Linked DNA regions of Variovorax paradoxus. The protein of the gene in region 1 interacts with the protein of each later gene in a pairwise test. Links are inferred from orthologs where the notes say so. Each region holds a gene or a part of one and is shown on either strand. Other genes may lie near its edges.

Region 1 (4,828 bases):
CGCGGCAGAGTCGTACGCCTGGCACCGGCTGCTGCTGGAGCGCAGCGGCGCCGGCTACGACCCGCGCGTTGCACAGCGCATCCTCAGGGGCGCCGGCATGAAGGCGCACGAATACATCGACCTCGTGAATGCCCGGCGCGCATGGATCGCCCGCGTCGAAGCAGCGCTCGCGCCGTACGACGCCGTGCTGTCGCCAACGGTTCCGATCACCGCGCCTCCCATCGAGAGCGTGGCGCCTGGCGCCGAGCGCGACGAAGAGTTCTTCCGCGTCAACGCGCTGCTGCTGCGCAACCCGTCGATCATCAACATGCTCGACGGCTGCGCCATTTCGTTGCCCTGCCATGCCGCCGGCGAGTTGCCGGCAGGCCTGATGCTGTGGCACGCCGCACTGCACGACGATGCCGTTCTCGCGATTGCCTTACAAACGGAACACGCACTGCGAAGACAATAGCTGCACGCCTATCGACCGGCGTCAGCCATCTCTTCTTACTCAAGCATTCAATGAAAATCGCGATCGTGGGCGCCGGGATCATCGGCGTCACCACCGCCTGGGAACTGGCTTCGGACGGCCATGAAGTGTCTGTATTCGAGCGCCGCGGTGCAGCGGCCGAGGAAGCCAGTTTTGCCAATGCGGGCGTGGTCGCACCGGGTTATGTAACGCCTTGGGCCGCCCCGGGCATGCGTGCCAAGGTTCTGCGTTCGCTGCTCTCGTCTCACGGTGCCGTCAAGCTGCGCTGGCCGCTGAGTTCGCGCGACATTGGCTGGATGTCGCGCTGGCAGAAGGCCTGCAAGCTCGAAACCTACCTGGCCAACCGTGCCCGCATGCAGCGCCTGGCTTTCTACAGCCGCACTCGCCTGCATGAGGTGACTGAAGCGCGCGAACTCAGCTATGAGCGCAGCGACGGCTACCTTGTGTTGCTGCGCTCCAAGCGCGAGAAAAAGCTGGTGCAGCCCGGCCTCGACGTCCTGCGGGCGGCGGGCAGCGTCTTTCGCGAAGTCGATGCCGACGAGGCCCGGCGCATCGAACCTGCGCTCAGCACCGACACCGCACTTGCAGGCGCCATCTACCTGCCCGAAGACGAGGTGGCCAACTGCCGCCAGTTTGCGCTGCTGCTCAAGTGGGAGGCCGAGGCGCTCGGCGCCGAGTTTCATTTCAATTGCGACATTGCGCCGCTGAGCCGCGCCGAGCCCACCTCCCTCTCGCTTGCGAGCGGTTCCCCGCCGCTGCGTTTCGATGCGGTAGTGGTGTGCGCCGGACTTGCCTCGGCGTCGCTGCTGCGGCCGCTCGGTCTTCGGATTCCGCTCGCCCCCATCTACGGCCATTCCGTCAGCGCGCCCATTCGCGAATCGCTCAACGCGCCGCGCAGCGCGGTAATGGATGAACGCTACAAAGTCGCAATTTCGCGGCTGGGCCAGCGCGTGCGCGTGGCCGGCAGCGCGGAAATCGGCGGCTCGCTGGCCACCATGAACCCGTCCGCCGTGCAAACACTCTACAAGGTGCTGCACGACTGGTTCCCTGGCGCAGTCACGCTGCAGTCGGGCGTTCAGCAATGGAAGGGCGCACGGCCGATGCTGCCCGACGGCCCCCCGGTGCTGGGCGCCAGTGGCGTGCCGGGCGTCTGGCTCAACCTGGGCCACGGGTCGAGCGGCTGGGCGCTGTCGTGCGGCAGTGCGCGTGTGGTGGCCGACCTGATCAGGGGCCGCGATGCGGGCGTCGACCTGGAAGGGCTGGGCGTCGAGCGGCTCTACCTTCGCTAGATTCCGCAGTTCCCTCGGTAGCTGGCTGCTCAAGGGCGGCAAAATGGTTCGATGCAGCGAATCACGTCCGGCACGGTCGCCAATCTTTTCGACATCGCGGCAACGCGTCGCATCGAGCAAGCGGCGGCAGCCGCCCTCCCTGCCCATACGCTGATGCAGCGCGCCGGCCTGGCTGTAGCCCGGCTGGCCATGGCAATCGCGCCGCATGCGCGCACGATCTGGATAGCATGCGGGCCCGGCAACAACGGCGGCGACGGTTTCGAAGCGGCCGCGCAGCTGCAGCACCGGGGGTTTTTGCCGATCGTCACTTTCACCGGCGATGAAAATCGGCTGCCGGCGGATGCGAAGGTGTCGCTTCGCCGAGCCAGGGATGCCGGCGTGATCTTCGCGCCGACCCCGCCCGCCACCTATGGACTGGCCATCGATGCGCTGCTCGGCATCGGCGCCGCCCGGCCGATCGAGAACCCCATGGCCGAATGGCTTCGCCAGATGCATTCGACAGCCCAACCGGTGCTCAGTGTCGATGTGCCTTCGGGGTTGAATGCCGACACCGGGGTTACAAGCATTCCTGGTTGCTCGGATGCCGCATCGACTCGTTTCTGCATCACCTTTCTGAGCCTCAAACCAGGCCTTTTCACGGCACAAGGCCGGGATTCGGCAGGCACGGTGTGGTTCGATGACCTGGGTTGCGGCAGCGGCATCGCCGAAGCGCCCGCCGCATGCCTTGCGGGCATGCCCACGGCAGCACCGCGCAGCCACGCGTCGCACAAAGGCAGCTACGGCGATGTCGCCGTGATCGGCGGTGCCTCCGGCATGGCCGGCGCAGCGCTGCTGGCCGCATCGGCCGCATTGCATGCCGGTGCCGGACGCGTGTTTGCCGGGCTGCTCGACCCGAGCGCGGCCCCGGTCGACGTGGCACAGCCCGAACTGATGCTGCGCGATGCCGATACGCTGGATCTTTCCGGCATGACTGCGGTTTGCGGATGCGGTGGAGGTACAGCCGTACGCGCGGTGCTGCCACGCGTATTGGCGACGGCGGCCGCACTGGTGCTCGATGCCGATGCATTGAACGCCATTGCCGGCGACAGCGCCCTTCAGGCGCAACTGGCATCACGCACGCGGCGTGGAAAACCCACCGTCATCACCCCGCATCCTCTCGAAGCCGCACGCTTGTTGAACTGCACGGCCGCGGACATTCAGGCGGACAGGCTGGCAGCTGCCCGCAAGCTGGCCTCACGCTACGGCGCCATTGCCGTACTCAAAGGCTCGGGAACGGTCATTGCAGGCAGCAGCGGGAGGCCGCCTGTGCTGAACCCGACCGGGAACGCAGCGCTTGCAACCGCCGGCACGGGCGACGTGCTGGCCGGGATGATTGGCGCCGCGCTGGCCTCGGGGCAACCGCCCTTCGAGGCCGCGCACCACGCCGTCTGGCGCCACGGCCACATCGCCGACACCTGGCCGGCCGATGCGCCGCCCCTGACGGCCGGCGCGTTGGCGCGCCAGGCACCCGGTTGACGAGGTCCTGGAGGCCCTAGCCGCGTCCGACGAAGGGCATCTTCGTCGCCATCACGGTGTGGAACAGCACGTTGGCTTCCAGCGGCAGGTTTGCCATGTAGAGCACCGACTGGCCGACGATCTTGACGTCCATCAGCGGCTCGATCGCAAGCTCTCCGTTGGCTTGCGGCACGCCCTTGGCCATGCGCGCAGCCAGTTCGGTCATGGCGTTGCCCACGTCGATCTGGCCGACCGCGATGTCGTACTTGCGCCCGTCGAGCGATGCGGTCTTGGTAAGGCCCTCGACCGCATGCTTGGTCGCCGTGTAGGCGGGCGAATTCGGCCGGGGCGCCGTGGCCGAGATGGAACCGTTGTTGATGATGCGGCCGCCTCGCGGGGTTTGCGCCTTCATTGTGCGGAACGCCTGCTGGATGCAGAAGAACATGCCGTTCAGGTTGATGTCGACCACTCCGCGCCATTGCTCCGGCGTCCAGTCTTCGAACGGGCCCGGCGGGTTGCCCACGCCGGCATTGTTGAACAGCAGGTCGACACGGCCGAAGCGTTCGACCACGGCGGCGAACAGCGCCTGCACCGATTCGGCGTTGGCCACGTCGGTGGGCACTGCAAACGCGCGTGCGCCGGCGCCCGACTCTTCCGCCACCTGCTCCAGTGGCTCGGGGCGGCGCCCCGCCAGCCCCACGCTCCAGCCGTCGGCCAGCAATGCGAGCGCCGCGGCGCGTCCGATGCCTGTGCCCGCGCCTGTGACGATGGCGATGCGGCCCTTGTTGTTTTCCACGCTCATGCTCAGTGTCTCCTTCTCAGCTTGTCTGTCTTGCTTGTATATGGATGCGATGCATCATGTGCGGCGCGGTGGCTTGCGCCCCTTCATCTTGTTGGCAGCCTTCTTCACCGCCGACTTGAAGGCTTGCATCGCAGATTGAGGTCCTGCCGCGGCAGTGACTGCGCGGTCGCCGCGCTGTTCGGGGGCCGCCTCGGCCTTGTGGCGCGAACTGCGCTTGGCTGATGCCTTGACCGGCACGCCGGCCGAGCCCACGCCCTTGTCCTTCATGGCCCGCGACGTGAGTTCTTCACCCTCGCGCACCAGGCGGAAATCGATCTTGCGCCCGTCCAGGTCGACCCTGCTCACCTGCACCCGCACGCGGGTGCCGATGGCATAGCGGATGCCGGTGCGCTCGCCGCGCAGTTCCTGGCGCATTTCGTCGAACTTGAAGTATTCGCCGCCCAGTTCCGTGATGTGCACCAGCCCCTCGACATACATGGCGTCCAATGTCACGAAGATGCCGAAGGTGGTGGCCGCGGTGACCACGCCGCCGTATTCCTCGCCCAGATGCTCGCGCATGTATTTGCACTTGAGCCAGGCTTCGACGTCGCGGCTGGCTTCGTCGGCACGGCGCTCGTTGGCGCTGCAATGCAGGCCGGCGGCTTCCCAGGCCAGCACTTCCTTCGTGGGCGCGACGGTGGCCTTCTGCGGCTTGGTGGTCGGCGCCTTCACGCGCGAAGCCAACCGCTTGGCAAGCTTGGCATGCGCCTCGCCAGGAGTCGGCAGCATCGGCAG
Region 2 (4,682 bases), 680 kb from region 1 along the record:
TGGACATTCTGCAGGACATCGATTTCACCTTGGGCGCGCGGGAAACCGCCGCCATCGTGGGGGCTTCGGGCTCCGGCAAGAGCACCTTGCTGTCGATCATCGCGGGGCTGGACACTCCCACGCGCGGCACGGTCAAGCTCGCGGGCGACGACATCTTTGCCATCGACGAGGACGCGCGCGCGGCCCTCAGGGCGCAGCGCGTGGGTTTTGTCTTCCAAAGCTTCCAGCTGCTCGGCAACCTGAGCGCGCTCGAAAACGTGATGCTGCCGCTGGAGCTGGCCGGCCGCAAGGATGCCCGAAAGGCCGCCACGGAGATGCTCGGGCGGGTGGGGCTTGGGCAGCGGCTTGGCCACTATCCCAAGGTGCTCTCGGGCGGCGAACAACAACGCGTGGCGCTGGCCCGGGCCTTTGTGGTCCAGCCGGCCCTGCTGCTGGCCGACGAGCCGACCGGCAGCCTCGACTTTGCAACCGGCGAACAGGTCATGCGCCTGATGTTCGACCTGAACCGCGAGCTCGGCACCACGCTCGTGCTCGTCACCCACGACCGCGGCATTGCGGCCCAGTGCGAGCGCCGCATCACCATCGAAGCCGGGCGCATGGCGCTCAATGAGTCCAAGCCTGTGCTCGTGGCCTCGCTCGAGGCATGATCGTTCCCCAGTTCTGGGCCGAAGGCCGGATTCAGGAGCGCGTAGCCGGCAAACAAATCACCGTGCGGCGCCATGGCTGGTCCGACGACAGCCCGATTGCCGCTCAAATGCATGCCGACCGGCGCACGCGAGAGGCGTTCGACCGCATAGCCGGCGGTGAAGAGCTCAATCGCCGCGAGCGCAAGCTGGCCTACAACGGCGCCCAGGGCGTGCCCATCCGCGAAGAAATTGTCGAACGGCAGGGCGACACCGTCATCACCCGCAACAGCTACGGTGCGCGCTGCCTCAACACGCCCAACGTGCTTTTCGTCGACATCGACTTCGACGAGCCGCTGCGCGGCAGCGTGGTGGGTTTTGCGCTGGCGCCCGCGCTCATTGCGGGCATCGTCGGCGGCTGGACCGCCAAGACCTGGCTGGGCGGGCTGATCGCAGCCATCGTCGTCTTCATCGTCGCCTACCGCATTGGCTTGGCCAGAAAGCGGGGCGAGGCCAGCGGCAACCCCGCGCCTGAAAAGCGCGCGGCCGAGCGTATCGGGCGCTTCGTTCAACAGCACCCCGATTGGCACCTGCGCCTGTACCGCACGCCGGCAGGCTTTCGGGTGCTGGCGATGCACGATGTCTTCAGCCCCGCCGACCAGGCCGTGGCCGAATGCTTCGAAGCGCTGGGCGCCGACAAGACCTATGCGCGCATGTGCCGCAACCAGAACTGCTTTCGCGCCCGCCTGAGCGCCAAGCCCTGGCGCATCGGCATCGGCGAGCACATGCGGCCGCAGCCGGGCGTGTGGCCCGTTTCGCCCGAAAAGCTGCCGCTGCGCGACGCCTGGGTTGCGCGCTACGAAAAGGTCGCCGAAGGCCATGCCGCCTGCCAGTACCTGGAGAGCGCCGGCAACAGCGCCAGCGTGCATCCGAACGCGCTGGCCGTGCAGGAACTGCACGACGAAAAAACCCGGGCGCACAGCGGATTGCCGATCGCCTGAAGGTCGCCTGACGATTGCTTGAAAGAGAAGGCGCGCAGCCCTCGATAATCGGGGGATGTCTTCTCCCAAAGTGATCTTCGGCTTTCATGCCGTTGGCGTGCGCATCAAGACCGCGCCGAAATCGGTGCTCGAAGTGATGTTCGACGCCAGCCGGCGTGATGCGCGTATGAAACAGTTCATTGCCCGCGCGCAGGAGGCCGGCGTCCGGCTGGTCGAGGCCGACGGACTGCGCCTCGCCAAGCTCAGCGGCAGCCACGGCCATCAGGGCGTCGTGGCGCGCGTAGAGCCCGTTGCGCAGATCCGCTCCCTCGACGAACTGCTCGAAGGCCTCGAAGAAGCCGGCACCGTGCCGCTTTTGCTGGTGCTCGACGGCGTGACCGACCCCCACAACCTGGGCGCCTGCCTGCGCGTGGCCGACGGCGCCGGCGCGCACGCGGTCATCGCACCCAAGGACCATGCGGCCGGCATCAACGCCACCGTGGCCAAGGTGGCGAGCGGCGCCGCCGAAACGGTGCCGTATTTCATGGTGACCAACCTGGCGCGCACGCTGAACGAACTGAAGGAACGCAGCATCTGGTGCGTGGGCACCAGCGACGATGCGCCCGGCACCATCTACCAGAGCGATCTCAAGCGGCCGTTGGCGCTGGTGCTCGGCGCCGAGGGCGAGGGCATGCGCCAGCTCACCCGCAAGACCTGCGACGAACTGGTGAGCATTCCGATGGCCGGCGCGGTCGAAAGCCTGAACGTCTCGGTGGCAAGCGGCGTGTGCCTGTACGAGGCAATGCGCCAGCGCAGCGCCTGAATCTGCCCGGCTAGCTCCTTCGCAAGGGGCTGGCCTTGCGGTGAAAGTACACGAGCTCCGCCATGCGCCGCATCGGGGGCGTACCCAGCAGGCGGTTGAACATCCAGTCGCTCTGGAAATTATCGAAGGCCCAGCGCAGCGCGCGCTTGAGCCTGAAGCGCGGATAGCTGCGCACGAACCACCCGGCCGGGTCTTCCACCTCGCCCCGCAGAAAGCGCGCAATGGCGTCGCCGGCGCGCTCTCCGTGCTGCAACGCGGTGTGAATGCCGCCGGCCGTCACCGGCGACACCATGCCGGCTGCGTCGCCCACCAGCAGCGCGCGCTCGCGCGCCACCACGGGCAATACGCCGCCGCACGGAATCATCCCTGCACGGATTGCAATGGGCGGTGCATCGCCAGGCGAGACGACCGAGGCGATCTTTCGCAGCAGCGGATCGAGCCGAAGCGCCGGTGCGTCCTGTGCGCCCATGCGGCGGGCAAGCCCGATCTGGCTCACGCCGACGCCGTCGAGCGCCCATCCGATATAGCCGGGCGCCAGTTGGCGGTCGATAAAGCAATGCAGAAAGCCGGGTTCCATGCGTGCGCCTAGGTATTCGTGTTCCACCCCGTAGAGAAAGCGCGTGTTGCGCGACAGCCCCAAGGCTTTGGCAACACGCGAGTGCGGGCCGTCCGCACCCACGATGTAGCGGGCAGAGATGCAAGTGCCGTGGGAGGGCCCGTGCCCCAGCGGAATCTCCCAGCGGCCGTTCAGCCACAGTGCCTGTTCGAACAATGAGCCAAGCTGCACGTCGACCCTGCTGGCCCGCGCCGAGCCGACCATCCAGTCGAGCAGCGTGGGCGCATCGGTGGCCCAGAACCAGTAGCCCGGGGCATGCAAGTCCACGTGGCGCATGTCGGGCGAGTAAAGCCGCACGCCGTCAATGCGGCGCACCAGGGCGGGCGGTACTTCGGCAAGCCATGGCACCGTATCGACCGCATCCTTCACGATGATGCCGGTGGTGTGCAGCTTGGCGCCGGCGCTGGACTTCTTCTCCAGCACCATGACGCTGAGCCCGGCCAGTGCCGCAGCGCGGGCGCAAGCCAGCCCGGCAAAGCTCGCTCCGACTACAAGCAGATCGACCTGTGCAGTCGAAATCCGCCCGCCGGCCATCGGCGGCGCGGGAGCGGCAACAGCAGAAAGCGGGGAATCGAGGCGGGAGAAGGAGCTGGAAACGAGCATGGGGCGAGCTGACCTGTGGCGTTGAGCACCGCAACTTGCGGTGCGCACGCGAAGTTAGCTACGCCGTGTGCGCGCGATGTGAAGCCTGTGTGAAATGAAAGGCAGGCAACGCTGTCAGGCGCGGCGCCGCTACGCTAGAGCTGGCCTTGGCACACATACTTGAGGTGCATGTAGTCGTCCAGTCCGTGCACCGAGCCTTCGCGGCCGTAGCCCGATTCCTTTACGCCGCCGAAGGGCGCGGCCTCGGCGGCCAGGGCGCCTTCGTTGATGCCGACGATGCCGGATTCGAGCGCCTCGGTCACGCGCCAGATGCGGCGCACGTCGGTCGAATAGAAGTAGGCGGCAAGACCGAAAGGCGTGCTGTTGGCGGCCGCGATCACCTCGGCCTCGGTGTCGAAGCGCGTGACCGGCACCACGGGGCCGAAGGTTTCTTCGCAGCTGCACTCCATGGATGGATCGGCATTCACCAGCACCGTGGGCGCATAGTAGTTGGGGCCTTTGCAGCGCGCGGAACGCAGGCGCTCTCCGCCGACGACCACGCGCGCGCCCCGTGCCACGGCATCGCGCACATGGCGCTCCATCTTGTCGACCGCGCGGGCATTGATCATCGGGCCGATCTGCGAATCGGGCTCGGTGGCCGGGCCGACCTTGAGCGCGCCCACGCGCGCCGCCAGCTTGTCGACGAAGGCGTCGTGCACCCTGGACTGCACAAAAACGCGGTTCGGGCTCACGCAGGTCTGTCCGCCGTTGCGGAACTTGGCCGCCATGAGGCCTTCGACCGCAGCATCGACGTCCGCATCTTCGAACACGATGAAAGGCGCATTGCCGCCGAGCTCGAGCGACAGCTTCTTGAGCGTCTCGGCCGAGGCACGTGCCAGATGCTTGCCCACCGGCGTGGAACCGGTGAAGCTGATCTTGCGCACCCGCGCATCGGCCAGCCACACGTCGACCACCTCGGGTGTGCGCTCGCGCGATGCCGTCACGATGTTGAGCACGCCCGCAGGCACGCCGGCTTCTTCGGCAAGCTTTACGAGCGC

The links. Proteins that work in one complex are often made in the same cells at the same time.
Region 2: the proteins of QHG62_RS12250 (region 1) and rlmB interact in binary tests that used the Escherichia coli proteins (3 or more experiments, as listed by UniProt). The link is inferred for Variovorax paradoxus from one-to-one orthologs.

What each region holds. Positions count from the first base shown.
Region 1 is NZ_CP123990.1:2,515,274-2,520,101, forward strand. Bases 1,053-4,041 are described here. They hold QHG62_RS12250 (NAD(P)H-hydrate dehydratase), read left to right. Parts: upstream 1,053-1,809; coding sequence 1,810-3,273; downstream 3,274-4,041. Other genes in these bases: QHG62_RS12245 (D-amino acid dehydrogenase), read left to right, coding at 1,053-1,758; QHG62_RS12255 (SDR family oxidoreductase), read right to left, coding at 3,290-4,041. Also shown: QHG62_RS12240 (amidase), read left to right, coding at 1-451; more of QHG62_RS12245, read left to right, coding at 502-1,052; more of QHG62_RS12255, read right to left, coding at 4,042-4,054; rnr (ribonuclease R), read right to left, coding at 4,109-4,828. UniProt on the Escherichia coli protein: Bifunctional enzyme that catalyzes the epimerization of the S- and R-forms of NAD(P)HX and the dehydration of the S-form of NAD(P)HX at the expense of ADP, which is converted to AMP.
Region 2 is NZ_CP123990.1:1,832,441-1,837,122, forward strand. The notes cover bases 710-3,552. They hold rlmB (23S rRNA (guanosine(2251)-2'-O)-methyltransferase RlmB), read left to right. Parts: upstream 710-1,679; coding sequence 1,680-2,426; downstream 2,427-3,552. Other genes in these bases: QHG62_RS09005 (hypothetical protein), read left to right, coding at 710-1,624; QHG62_RS09015 (NAD(P)/FAD-dependent oxidoreductase), read right to left, coding at 2,437-3,552. In the rest of the region: QHG62_RS09000 (ABC transporter ATP-binding protein), read left to right, coding at 1-647; more of QHG62_RS09005, read left to right, coding at 644-709; more of QHG62_RS09015, read right to left, coding at 3,553-3,645; QHG62_RS09020 (NAD-dependent succinate-semialdehyde dehydrogenase), read right to left, coding at 3,780-4,682. UniProt on the Escherichia coli protein: Specifically methylates the ribose of guanosine 2251 in 23S rRNA.